4 regions of the Lactococcus lactis genome follow, and region 3 is predicted to be linked to each of the others. Evidence: predicted binding sites of a transcription regulator. Region 3 holds the regulator's gene; each other region holds the start of a gene.

The links. Region 3 encodes Rex, which represses fermentation and respiration genes when NADH is low (regulators of the CRP and FNR family bind a similar motif). Its sites were predicted from a motif close to TTGTGAANTANTTCACAA; they were not measured.
Region 1: PYW37_RS10770 (class II fructose-bisphosphate aldolase) is a predicted target of Rex. The motif match lies at 1,376-1,393, and genes of this name have one in related genera.
Region 2: pflB (formate C-acetyltransferase) is a predicted target of Rex. The motif match lies at 1,436-1,453, and genes of this name have one in related genera.
Region 4: PYW37_RS08240 (2,3-butanediol dehydrogenase) is a predicted target of Rex. The motif match lies at 2,097-2,114, and genes of this name have one in related genera.

Annotation. Positions count from the first base shown of each region.
Region 1 is NZ_CP118969.1:2,133,407-2,136,720, reverse strand. Features, by position in the region: rRNA gene PYW37_RS10815 (23S ribosomal RNA) at 1-416, shown strand, start outside; rRNA gene rrf (5S ribosomal RNA) at 500-615, shown strand; tRNA gene PYW37_RS10805 (tRNA-Val) at 619-691, shown strand; tRNA gene PYW37_RS10800 (tRNA-Asp) at 721-793, shown strand; tRNA gene PYW37_RS10795 (tRNA-Lys) at 811-883, shown strand; tRNA gene PYW37_RS10790 (tRNA-Leu) at 892-973, shown strand; tRNA gene PYW37_RS10785 (tRNA-Thr) at 986-1,058, shown strand; tRNA gene PYW37_RS10780 (tRNA-Gly) at 1,084-1,155, shown strand; tRNA gene PYW37_RS10775 (tRNA-Leu) at 1,191-1,276, shown strand; gene PYW37_RS10770 (class II fructose-bisphosphate aldolase) at 1,439-2,335, shown strand; gene PYW37_RS10765 (amidase domain-containing protein) at 3,308-3,314, shown strand, end outside.
Region 2 is NZ_CP118969.1:1,906,283-1,909,596, forward strand. Features, by position in the region: gene pflB (formate C-acetyltransferase) at 1-1,284, opposite strand, end outside; gene PYW37_RS09395 (magnesium transporter CorA family protein) at 1,545-2,462, opposite strand; gene PYW37_RS09400 (class I adenylate-forming enzyme family protein) at 2,654-3,314, shown strand, end outside.
Region 3 is NZ_CP118969.1:1,052,753-1,056,066, reverse strand. Features, by position in the region: gene PYW37_RS05405 (ABC-F family ATP-binding cassette domain-containing protein) at 1-932, opposite strand, end outside; gene PYW37_RS05400 (Spx/MgsR family RNA polymerase-binding regulatory protein) at 1,110-1,502, opposite strand; gene PYW37_RS05395 (redox-sensing transcriptional repressor Rex) at 1,727-2,377, shown strand; gene PYW37_RS05390 (peptidoglycan amidohydrolase family protein) at 2,558-3,314, opposite strand, start outside.
Region 4 is NZ_CP118969.1:1,654,155-1,657,468, forward strand. Features, by position in the region: gene PYW37_RS08235 ((S)-acetoin forming diacetyl reductase) at 180-941, opposite strand; gene PYW37_RS08240 (2,3-butanediol dehydrogenase) at 967-2,037, opposite strand; gene PYW37_RS08245 (FtsW/RodA/SpoVE family cell cycle protein) at 2,262-3,314, opposite strand, start outside.

The sequences.
Region 1 (3,314 bases), 1.1 Mb from region 3:
ACGGGGAGGTTTGGCACCTCGATGTCGGCTCGTCGCATCCTGGGGCTGTAGTCGGTCCCAAGGGTTGGGCTGTTCGCCCATTAAAGCGGCACGCGAGCTGGGTTCAGAACGTCGTGAGACAGTTCGGTCCCTATCCGTCGCGGGCGTAGGTAATTTGAGAGGATCTGTCCTTAGTACGAGAGGACCGGGATGGACTTACCGCTGGTGTACCAGTTGTTCCGCCAGGAGCACGGCTGGATAGCTATGTAGGGAAGGGATAAGCGCTGAAAGCATCTAAGTGCGAAGCCCACCTCAAGATGAGATTACCCATTCGTAAGAATTAAGAGCCCAGAGAGATGATCTGGTAGATAGGCTGGAAGTGGAAGAGTTGCGAGACTTGGAGCGGACCAGTACTAATCGCTCGAGGACTTTACCAAAAGAGTCAAATATAATATGCTTATGGTTTAAAAGTTAGAAGAATTGTTATTTAGTTTTGAATGTTCAAGGTAACATTTAATGATTTGGTCATCATTGCGATGGAGATACACCTGTTCCCATGTCGAACACAGAAGTTAAGTCCATCTACGGCGGAAGTACTTGGGGGTTGCCCCCTGGGAGATAGGCGAGTGGCCAAGTTTTGGGAGTTTAGCTCAGCTGGGAGAGCATCTGCCTTACAAGCAGAGGGTCAGCGGTTCGATCCCGTTAACTCCCATTGGTTGTTTCAGCCATTAAGTGAATAAAGGTTCTGTAGTGTAGCGGTTATCACGTCGCCCTGTCACGGCGAAGATCGCGGGTTCGATTCCCGTCAGAACCGTTAGTAGAAATACTAATGACTCGTTAGCTCAGTTGGTAGAGCATTTGACTTTTAATCAAAGGGTCGCTGGTTCGAGCCCAGCACGGGTCATAATCCTAGCGGATGTGGCGGAATTGGCAGACGCACTAGATTTAGGATCTAGCGCTTAACGGCGTGGGGGTTCAAGTCCCTTCATCCGCATACTAGGTATTAGCCGACTTAGCTCAGTTGGTAGAGCATCTGATTTGTAATCAGAGGGTCGCGTGTTCGAATCATGTAGTCGGCATTGTCGTAAGACACAAAGTTTAAGTGCGAACGTAGTTCAGGGGTAGAACACAACCTTGCCATGGTTGGGGTCGCGAGTTCGAATCTCGTCGTTCGCTTGATAATTCTCCCCAGTGGGAGTTTTTGTATAATACCCGGGGTGGCGGAACTGGCAGACGCACAGGACTTAAAATCCTGCGAGGGGTAACCTTCGTACCGGTTCGAAACCGGTCCTCGGGATATGCTAAGATTAATAGTTATTAAACTATTAATCTTTTTTTATCTTTCTTTAAGAATGGCTTAATAAAGCGGTTACTTTGTATTTTTGCGAGCTTGGACTAGAAAAATACTTCACAAAATGCTATACTAGGTAAGTAATAAAATATTCGGAGGAATTTTGAAATGGCAATCGTTTCAGCAGAAAAATTCGTACAAGCCGCTCGTGATAACGGATACGCTATCGGTGGTTTCAACACAAACAACCTTGAATGGACTCAAGCTATCTTGCGTGCAGCAGAAGCTAAAAAGACTCCAGTATTGATCCAAACTTCTATGGGTGCGGCTAAATACATGGGTGGTTACAAAATGTGTAAACTCCTCATTGAAACTCTTGTAGAATCAATGGGAATCACAGTTCCAGTTGCTATTCACCTTGACCACGGTCATTTTGATGATGCTTTGGAATGTATCGAAGTTGGTTACTCATCATTGATGTTTGACGGTTCACATCTTCCAATCGAAGAAAACCTTAAACTTGCTGAAGAAGTAATCGCTAAAGCTCATGCTAAAGGCATCTCAGTTGAATGTGAAGTTGGTTCAATTGGTGGTGAAGAAGACGGTATCGTTGGTGAAGGTGAACTTGCTCCTATCGATGATGCAGTTGCAATGGCTAAACTTGGTGTTGACTTCCTTGCAGCAGGTATCGGTAACATTCACGGTCCTTACCCAGAAAACTGGAAAGGTCTTCACATCGATCACCTTGAAAAATTGAACAGAGCACTTGTTGAAGCTATGGGACACAATGTGCCAATCGTACTTCACGGTGGTTCTGGTATCCCTGATGATCAAATCAGAGAAGCTATCGCTAATGGTGTAGCTAAAGTTAACGTTAATACTGAATGCCAACTTGCTTTCGCAGCTGCTACTCGTAAATTCGTTAATGAATTTGATGCTAATGAAGCAGAATACATGAAGAAAAAACTTTTCGACCCACGTAAATTCTTGAAACCTGGTTTCGATGCAATTACTGCGTCTGTTGAAGAACGTATCGACGTATTCGGTTCAGCAAACAAAGCTTAATCAACTTTTAAAACATGATTAAATAAACGTTTGTCATTTATGATGGACGTTTTTTTATTTTTCAATTTGCTTTGATATAACATACTTAAGTATATAAGTTCAACAAGTATTTTCAATTTTATAGATTGGATGCTATTAAAAAAGTTTATCTGGTTGTTGGAAATCAATCATTGCTTACAGAATATTGAAAGAAAGAAAATTTGACTTTAACGAATTGGCACATTGAATTCCTGATTGCGCCAGAAGAATGCTTGTCTTACAAAAAAATTTTGTCTAATTTACGAATAATCTGGTATAAGCTTTATTGATTTGAACTATTATACAGCAAAAGAGTGTACTCTAGTAATTCCTTCATTAATTGTTCTTAGGATATTTGAAATTTCTCCTTTAAAAGACATTTGAGAGGGACTAAAAAAAAAATGAATATAAGAATCTATTTTATGCGAATGCTACCTTTTTAAAATATTACCTAGATGAAGATAAGAAGAGTTGTGAAATATGAGCGGACGATGTATAAGGTTTTTTTGACTGAATTTGATTTTTCTACATTATTAAATTTGTAATAAATATATTATTTTTTAGTAATTTGACTTAGAAATATAAGATAAAGAGAACAGAATATTTTTTAGGGACGATAGTAGTCCTTTGTTTTAGAGAGAGCACGGGTTAATTCAACTAAGTCATAAACAACTTATTATAAAATATGATTAAATATGGCTTTGTCACTTATGAAGGACATTTTTTATATGATTTTACTACTAGCTATATCGTATAATAATTTTTTCAAATAAAAATGGAAATGTGTTCAATAAATAAAAGTGATTAATTTGACTTGCTTGTTTTTAAATGTTACAATTGTGTAAAAGTAGATGTCTTGAAAGAAATGATGTTGAAATTATAATACATACCATGGAGGATTAACTAAAATTGACTAATAATGATAAAATTAAGCGCTTAAAAAAGGAAAAATTTATTGCGG
Region 2 (3,314 bases), 850 kb from region 3:
TCCTTCTTCATTTTCTGGATCAAGTGGTGAGACACAACAAGAGATACATGACATTTCGCCATATCCATCTTTAGCCATTGTTTCAACACCTTCATATTGAATAGAAGAATGCTTGTGGCTCATAGACATTGAATAACGTTTGAATGAGTAAGGAAGTTTAGAATCCCAAAGGACTGTCAAGTTTGGTTCTGGAGCATTTCCGATTGTATCAAGTGTGTTCAAGAAACGGTAGTCCATTTTAGTGACACGGTGACGTCCGTCATTACCCATACCAGCCATAGATGTTGTGATGAATGTTGGGTCGCCAGAATAAAGTTCATCATAAGCAGCTGCACGAGCAAATTTCATTGTACGGAGTTTCAAAACGAAATCATCAACAAATTCTTGAATTTCTTGTTCAGTAAATGTTCCACGAGCAAGGTCACGTTCTGCAAAGATATCAAGCACGATTGGAACACGTCCAAGTGAAGTTGCAGCTCCATTAATGACACGACATACTGCCATATAAGCGATGTTAACCCATTGGATTGCTTCTTTTACGTTCATAGCTGGACGTGAAACATCAAGACCATATAAAGCACCAAAGTTTATAACTTCTTGCAAAGCTTGGTATTGCATATTAATTTCTTCTTTAAGACGAATGTTTTCTTCGTTAATTTCAGTGATTGCATCCCATTCTTTTGCTTTTTCCTTCATAAGGTAATCAGCACCGTAAAGGGCAAGACGTGCATAGACACCAATGATACGTCCACGAGAGTAGGCATCTGGCAAACCTGTTACAGTATGAGCATGACGTGCTTTACGAATTGCTGAAGTATAAGCACGGAAGATTCCATCATTTACAGAAGTCATTGTTTGTGACAAAACATCATGCAAGCCTGGGTCAACTGAGAGACCGTGTTCTGTCAAAATCTTTTCAGCAACACGAAGTCCACCTTTTGGCATGAAGTTTAAGCGGAAAAGTTCGCTATTTTGCATCCCATAGATGAGTTCAAGTTCTTTATCATTAGCATCGATATATCCGGCAGGGATTTTATCAATAGAGGTTACGCGGTCAGTATCGAAGGGAAAACCAACTTCTTCATAGTGAGCTTTTGTATCTTCAATAATTTTCTTTACTTTAAGTGTACGTTCTGTTGGCCCAGCAAGAAAGCTTTCATCACCATCATATGGTTTGTAGTTTTCTTGTACAAAGCGAGTAACGCTTGCTTTATCACGCCAGTTGGTTCCTTTAAAACCATCCCAAGCTTGTTCAAAGATATTTTCCGTAACTTCGGTTTTCATTTTGAAATCTCCTTTGTTCTTTCTGTTTCAAATTACAACTTCATTATATCATACAGTTTGAGAATAGCAAACAGAATTCAAGAGAAATTACAGATTCTTTACTAATACAGTTCCAATTATTTTAATATCTGTTATACTTTTTTAAAACGTTTTCATAAATAATTCACAAAATAGTTTTAACAAACATTGCTAACTTCATAATCTACAATCACTAATTAATTTTTTCACAAAGAGCAAAAAAATGGAGATTTTTCTCCATTTTATAACATATCTTTTTTATGTAACCACCAAGTGACCCAAACACATAATAAAATTCCTAGAACTAAAATAAGCCAAACCATCCAATTAAAATTTTGACCAGGAATTGGAACATTCATTCCGTAAAAACCAACAATTACTGCTGGAATCCCTAGAACGAAAGTAGCTGATGTCATGATTTTCATGACAATGTTCAAGTTATTAGAGACAATGTTTGAGAACAAATCTCGGAGATTTTCTAGTAACTTGAGCTGAATCTTGGTTTCTGTATAAGCTTGGTCTGTTTCGACAAAAATATCATAAATCTTTTCAGCAAAACCGTCTTCATCATCTTCTCTCAAGTAATCAATAAAATCCTGAAGTACTTGCATATTATTGTGCAAGGCATCTTCAAAATAAATTAAACTTGCTTGAATGGCAATCAAATCAACAATTTGGTCGTTCTTTGTTGAATTTTTGATTCCCTGTTCAAGTCTGCGACGTCTTGTTCGGAAATCTCTCAAATAATCATGGAAAGTGTGTGTCATTTGATACATCACTTGAAAAATAACTTGATGTTTGTAGCGTTTATAATCATATTCACGCTCGAAAATTAAGCCATTATCAATCTCATGATTAAGTGCTAAAATAACCGATTCATTTTTAGTCCAAACCAAAGAATATGGAAAAGTCGCAACTTCTCCATAATTAGAAAGTGCAGGATATTGTAAGAGAATCAGATTATTATCATTATCATCTGTTTCAAAACGGGCATTTTCATAATCATCCAAAATTCCTGATAAATAGTCAAAAGGGAAGTCATAGTATTCAGAAATATTCCCAATTTCTTCACGTGTTGGATTGAGAACATAGGTGAAATTCTTCATTTCAGAGGTTGAAATTAATTTTTTTTCGTTGGATAGTTCATAATTTTTAATCATTTTCCTATCTATCCCTTCTTTTCCTGATAAAAGAGGATTGGAATCCTCTTAGTGTCCCTTTAATTGTAGCAGATTTTAGACTTTTTTTCCGAGTATTTTATTCTCTACGACTTAAGAAAACATTTACATTAACTATTGGTCTAAAGAATACTTTGTGATATAATAAACTTATTAACTTGAGGAGATTTTTTTTGAAATTCAAACACGAACCCCTAAATTTGTATCTAAACTTTAAAAAATCAGCTGAACAGTTTCCTGATAGCCCAATTATCTTTGATGAGGCTGTTGGAGCTTTCCCTGAACTAGCTCTTGAAACGACTTACCAAAAGACTCATCAAGCAATTGTTGATAAGGCAAGTCTCTTATCTGAGTTGGGAATCAAAAAATCGGATAAAGTCATTATTTTTAAATCAAGTGCTTTTGATACCTATCTTTTAGCTGTTGCTGTTTCTTATCTAGGCGCTGTTCCAGCAATGATTTCTTATCATCTTCCTGCCGAAACAATGGATATTTTAGCTGGACGTTTAGGCAATCCTTGGCTCATTTATGACCAAGTTACTGACAAAACTGTAAATGAAATGAAGAATCTTGAAGATTCTAAAAAACTTTCTGTCAGTAAATTTGCTTTGGAAAAACCTACTCAAATTGCTGACAGTCAGCAATTGGCCAGTGATGAGATTGCTTATCTCACTCATACTTCTGGAACAACTGGTGTACCAAAATTAATCGCTCACTCTGCTAATTCAATGGGTTGGCGTTGGGTGCTTCAAAGAACTGTAATGGATTGGATGCCTGATAAGGAAGAAATTTTAGCTTTCCATATTTCTCCTGTTCATTCTCGTTTCAATATAG
Region 3 (3,314 bases):
GATTTATCATCACTTGTTGGTGCGTCTAAACGCTCCATTTTCTCCAACTTTTTACGACGCGATTGCGCCATTTTAGTCGTCGAAGCCCGAACTAAATTTCTGGCAACATAGTCCTCTAATTTAGCAATTTCTTTTTGTTGTTTTTCAAAATTTTTGAGTTCTAACAAGAGTTTTTGCTCTCTTTGTTCAACATAGCGAGAATAATTTCCAGAAAAACGAGTCAATTCTCCTCTAGATAATTCTAAGACTTCATTAACCACTTTATCCAAAAAGTAGCGGTCATGACTGACAATTAATAAACTACCTTCGTAATTTTTAAGGTAATTTTCAAGCCAAGCCAAAGTTTCAATATCTAAGTGGTTAGTTGGTTCATCCAAAATCAAAAGTTGTGGTCTTTCAAGCAACATCTTAGCAAGAGCCAAACGTGTTTTTTGTCCCCCCGATAAACTTGAAATTTCTCTTTCCCACATTGTTTCATCAAAGCGAAAACCATTTAAGACAGACTTAATTTCAGATTCATAAGTAAATCCATTTTTCATCCGAAATTCTTCTGATAAAGCATCGTAACGTTTCATCAAAGCTGTCAATTCATCCCCAGCAAGTTCTCCCATTCGCAATTCCATCTGGCGCAATTGTTTTTCCATTTGGCGAAGCGAATCAAAAACAGAGAGCATTTCGGCAAATATTGTCCTTGAGGAATTCAGCCCAGTATCTTGCGCTAAATAATTCATTGTCAAATCTTTGGTCTTGGATACAGTTCCGCGACTCGCTTCTTCAACTCCAGCAATAATTTTAAGCAAGGTTGACTTACCAGCTCCATTTCGGCCAACTAGGGCAATTCTTGAATGGTCTTGTAAACTAAAATTGATATTTTCAAATAAAACATCGCCACCAAAAGTGCGTGCAATTCCATTCCCTTGCAGTAAAATCATGATATTTATCCTCTTCGTTAAATCTCAAAGCATATTTTTAATACTTCGTTTTTCCTTTTCATATGATAGAAAAGCAGTCCTTCTATTATAGCATTTAAGGCAAGTTTTTTGTAGTTCTTCCAAATTCTTAAAATTAAAAAGCTTACCAAATCTGATAAGCTAAAAATAAAATTAATATTAGACTAAAATTAATCTTTCACGCAACTCAATTCTCCTAACTTCTGGTGGAATAAACGCTCTGATTCCATCCTCGTTAAAACCAATCAATAGACAGTCCTCGTCAAAAATTAATGGTCGTTTTAGAAGACGTGGATTTTCCTGAATTAATTCAAAAGCTTTTTCTAGTCCTAATTCATCGAAATTATAATTTAAAGATGCGTATGTTTTCCCTCGGGTCGCAATTATATCCTCAAATCCGTTTTCAGTCAAGGATAAAATTTTGATTAAATCATCTTTTTCCATAAAATCTTTTGATAAATTAATTTCTTCAAATTCAATGTGATGTTTACGTAACCATTTTTTAGCTTTTCTACAAGATGAACATGAACCACTAAGATAAATTTTAATCATATTTTCTCCCTATCTATTTTTTCATATTTCTATTCTAACATGAAAGCGCCTTAATTAAAAGGGTAAAATAAATATTTTTTTAGAATTGTAATAAATTTCTCATTTTGCGTGAATATTCCATTCCTTTTGTTTGATAATTTCACAAATTTTTGATAAAATTATCACAAAGAAACTAAATATTAATTAGTTTTAATAAAATCGAATTAAATTTTTGAGGTATAACAATGACTGATCATAAACCAAGCAAAAGCTTGCCTAAAGCAACTGCTAAACGACTGCCACAGTACTATCGACTGTTCAAAAGTCTTGTCGAAGAAAATGTGACACGCACAAACTCACAACTTATTTCAGAAAAAATTGGAGTAGATGCTGCCACAATTCGCCGAGATTTCTCTTTATTTGGCGAATTAGGCCGACGTGGATACGGCTATGAAACGAAAGTGCTCCGTGATTTCTTTGGAGAACTTCTTGGCCAAGACCAAGAAACGCATATCGCTCTGATTGGTGTCGGAAATCTCGGTCGTGCATTACTTCATTATCAATTCCAAGATAGAAACAAAATGAGAATCACGCAAGCCTATGATATTTCTGGCAATCCCTTAGTTGGAACACAAACAGATGATGGAATTCCAATTTATAATATTTCTGATTTAGAAAAAAATGTTAAAAAATCGGATATCAAAACAGCAATTCTCTCTGTTCGCAAAGAAAATGCCCAAGAAGTTGTTGACACTCTAGTCAAAGCTGGTATCAAAGGTTTCCTAAACTTTGCCCCAATTCGTTTGAAAGTCCCTTCAGATGTGGTTGTTCAATCAATTGACTTAACTAAGGAGCTGCAAACACTACTATTTTTCATGAACGATAATAAACAATAATAGAAAAAATATAAAATAAAAACGGCTTAACATAGCCGTTTTTCCTATTTTTAAAACAACTAAAAAATATAGAAATAAAAAACTCGTACAACAAAATTACAACATATCATTATGTTTCTGATAGTATTGTTGTAAATTTACAACAAACAAAAAAAGCCTGACCGAAGTCAGGCATAATTTTTATAGTTTATTCGCATTCAATCGACGTTGTAATTCTCTCACAGAATCAGAAACTGGGCTGATAGTTCCGTCTTGCGTCGTTCCAAGGTGCTTTTGTAGTGCTTTAATTGTACCTTGGCCAAACAGTCCGTCTTGGCCAATTCCTAGGAATCTTTGCAATGCTTTAACCACGTTTGAACCTGTCAGCGATGAATCAAACTGAGCAGCATAGATATTTTGATTAAAGGTTTGTTTGTACTGGTGACTGATTACTCCATCTTTACCAGCGGTATCAAAGTATTCTTGGAGTCTTTTAGCAGTCGCATTACCAAATTTTCCATCAACGTTTAATGTAACCATTTGAGGTTTGCTGTCAGTATTTGCTGAACCTGAGCCAACGATTCGATAAAAGTGATGTGGCAAGCGAGTGCTCATGTATGCATCATTCGTATCAACCGCAATTCCGTTGTGAGTGTAAGAGCAGTGAATGAATGAACCGTTACTTAAGAAAATACCCGTATGTCCATCCGAACCAGCCGAACCTCCTGGAGTACCTGAAATGAAGATATCGCCACGTTGCACCTCTCCACGACTGATTTCTTTGAGTTTAGTTCCTGACATTCCAAACAAAGTTTCAGTATTACCCATTGAGCCAACCGACAGAAATCCACCAGCAATCATGGCAAAGAATACTGACGAGCTACAATCATAAGAGTTTGGCCCCATTCGTGAAGTCATTGAGTAAGTTACCTTACCCTTTCGTGCTTGCATCCAAGCT
Region 4 (3,314 bases), 600 kb from region 3:
TAATAAAAGTCTATTCTCTCTAAGTTATGAAGACAACAAAAACACTCGATTTTTACGAATATTTTTAAAGTTCAAAACTTAGATTTTCAATAGACCTTACCTCGTTCATTTATTTAAGACAATTATAGCACAAAATAAAATAAACTGTCAAGATAAAAACTTGACAGTTCATTTTTAGATTAATGGAATTGCATTCCTCCATCAACAATAATTGTTTGACCGGTAATATAGTTTGAATCAGGGCCAGCTAAGAATGAAACAACATTTGCCACATCTTCAGGCTCAGATAAACGTTTCATGGCAATATCTTTTGCGAAAGTTTGCATTCCCCATTCATCATCTTTACCGGCATTTTTACCAACTTGATGCGCAATATCAAACATCATTGGTGTTTTTACAATCCCTGGTGCATAAGCATTAACTGTGATTCCTTCTTCTGCTAAATCACGAGCAGCAATTTGAGTCATCCCACGAACAGCAAATTTTGAAGAAGAATAGAGCATTAGATTTGGATTTCCAACAACTCCAGCTTGTGAGGTTGCGTTGATAATTTTACCTCCATGACCTAATTTTCTAAAAAGTGCTGTTGCTGTTTGTGTCCCCCATAAAACTCCACCAACATTAATATTATAGACTTGATGAAATTGTTCAGGTGTAATTGTTTCAATTGGTGTTGTTGGGGCAATTCCGGCATTATTAACTACAACATTTAAATCACCAAATTTGTCGACAACAGCATTCAAAGCTGAAATAACTTGTTCACGGTCGGAAACATCAGCTTTAACCGCAAATGAGTTTTCTCCAAGTTCTTTTGCTGCTTTTTGAGCTGTTTCTTCGTTGTAATCAATAATAGCTACTTTAAAACCATCATTATAGAGACGTTTTGCGATTGCAAAACCTATTCCTTGACCTGCTCCAGTAACTGCTGCAATTTTAGACATCTTATTTCTCCTTTATTTAATTATTTTATAAACCTTTACCAGTGGGTGAAACTAAAATTTTAACAGCTGTTTCATTATGATGAATCAGCGTATCGAATCCTTTATCAATCAAATCATCCAAACCGATTTTAGCTGTGATGAATTGGTCCAATTTTATTTTACCTGTTGATACTAAATCAATTGTTTTTGGATGAGTGTTATTATAAGCAATCGTTCCTAAAAGGTTAGCTTCTTTGATTACTAATTTTGCCATATCAACACTAGCAGGCTTGCCCCAAATTGCAACAATGACAACTGTTCCACCCATACGAATCGCATCTAGACAAGCGTCAAATCCCGGTTGGACAGAGGTACATTCAAAGGCTGCGTCCACTCCTTTTTCATTAATTTCATGAACTTTAGCTTGAATGTCATCTTCAATTGGATTGAAGAAATAATCAGCAACTTGTGCTTCTTGTGCTTTTTTACGACGAAGTCCACTAGGTTCACTGATGATAACAGTATGTCCTTGCGCTTTTGCAACGGCAGCAGTTAATAGTCCAATTGGTTCAGCACCAACAACTAATACCGTACTCTTTTCACTTAAATTTGCTCGTTCAACAGCGTGATAGCCGACTGATAGTGGCTCAATTAGAGCAGCTTCATCCAATGGTAAGTTATCAGGAATTTTGTGAACCCAACGTTCATCAACAGAATTTTTTTCAGCCAAACCTCCACCATTTCCGCCCAAACCAATAAAGTTTGAGCCTTCTGAGAGGTTATAATGTCCAGTTTCACTTGTATCAGTCCCTTCGGGAACGATATAAGGTTCGACAACGACATGGTCACCTACTTTAAGTCCGCTTACTCCTTCACCTATAAAATTTACAACCCCAGACATTTCATGTCCAAGAGTGACTGGTGGTACTTCTCCAGTAATTGGATTAGGATGTTCTGCTGACGGACAAAAAATTGGGCCATCTAAAAATTCATGAAGATCTGTTCCACAAATTCCACACCAAGCCACATCAATGCCAACTTGGCCAGCTTTTACTATTGGTTCATTAATTTCATCAACGCGGATGTCCCCGCGGTCGTAAAAACGTGCTGCGCGCATAAAAACGCCTCCTCTATATAGGATGGTTGTCGTTTCAGGCAATCAATTAAATTTAGTATTTGAGATTTCTCTCACGAGTTTATTCTATCATTATTTCTAATAATTTACAAAAATTTAAAGCGTTTTCTTCCTTGGTATATATAGACTTTTAAATATTTTATCGTAATAAAAAAGCTACTGAATTTTCTGTCAGTAACTTTTACTTTTTGTATTCTTATTAATTGTTAATGTCTATTTCTTCGACGATTTTTTCGACTATCACCCTTAACTGGAATTTGTCTTTGTTCCTTGACAAATTCTGGTAATTGATTATATTTCATTGATAAAACGAGCCCTAAGCCGATGATATTTGCCATTAAGGCCGATCCCCCTTGAGAAATGAAGGGTAGGGGAATACCTGTTAAAGGAACAACACCAATCGCTGCTCCAATATTTTCAAAGACATGGAAGAGAATCATCATAATAATACCCGTTGAAATATAGGTATAAAACTGATTATTTGATTTGAAAGTTACTCGAATCATTCGATAAATCAGCATAAAGTAAAGGAAAATCAAAAAGGCTGATCCAACAAATCCGAAATCTTCAGCAATGACAGTGAAAATCATATCTGATTCTCGAACGGGAACATTGACATTAGCTACACCAATTCCTTTACCCCAAAGACCACCAACACCAACTGAAATCAATGAGCGTGCTTGTTGAAGACTGAAAGTCTGAGAATATTCAAAAGGATGTAACCATGCGATAAAACGATTGACCTGATACTGAGCAAAACTGGTACTTTCAAGAAATTTTTGTCCTTCTGGTGAAGCAACTAGAGCAACAATTCCTACAGCTACTGCTGCTACGAAAAGAAAAGCTGGCGCAAGTATTTTCCAAGAAATACCAGCAACTAAAATAATTCCAGCAAAGATAGCTGCAAAGACCAAGAAAGTTCCGAAGTCTTTTTGAAAGACTGATAAAATGGCAACTGGGATTGTTTCAAGTATCAGAAGTCCGATTAAGCGGAAATCATCTTTGAGTACTCGTTTTTTTAGATTATTTTGGAAGGTAACCACAATCCTAGCCGAAAATAAAATATAGGAAAGTTTCATAAACTCCGACGGTTGAAAAAGATTTCGTCCTCCAAAAGCGAGCCAGTTTTTTGCACCTGTTGAAGCATAGGTTGCTTTATCGTAGAAAAAGATCGGTAGAACCATTAATATAAGACCTAATAGGTAAAAAAATGGTGTTAAATTCCATAAAAACCTTGAATCCATATGCATGACAATTAA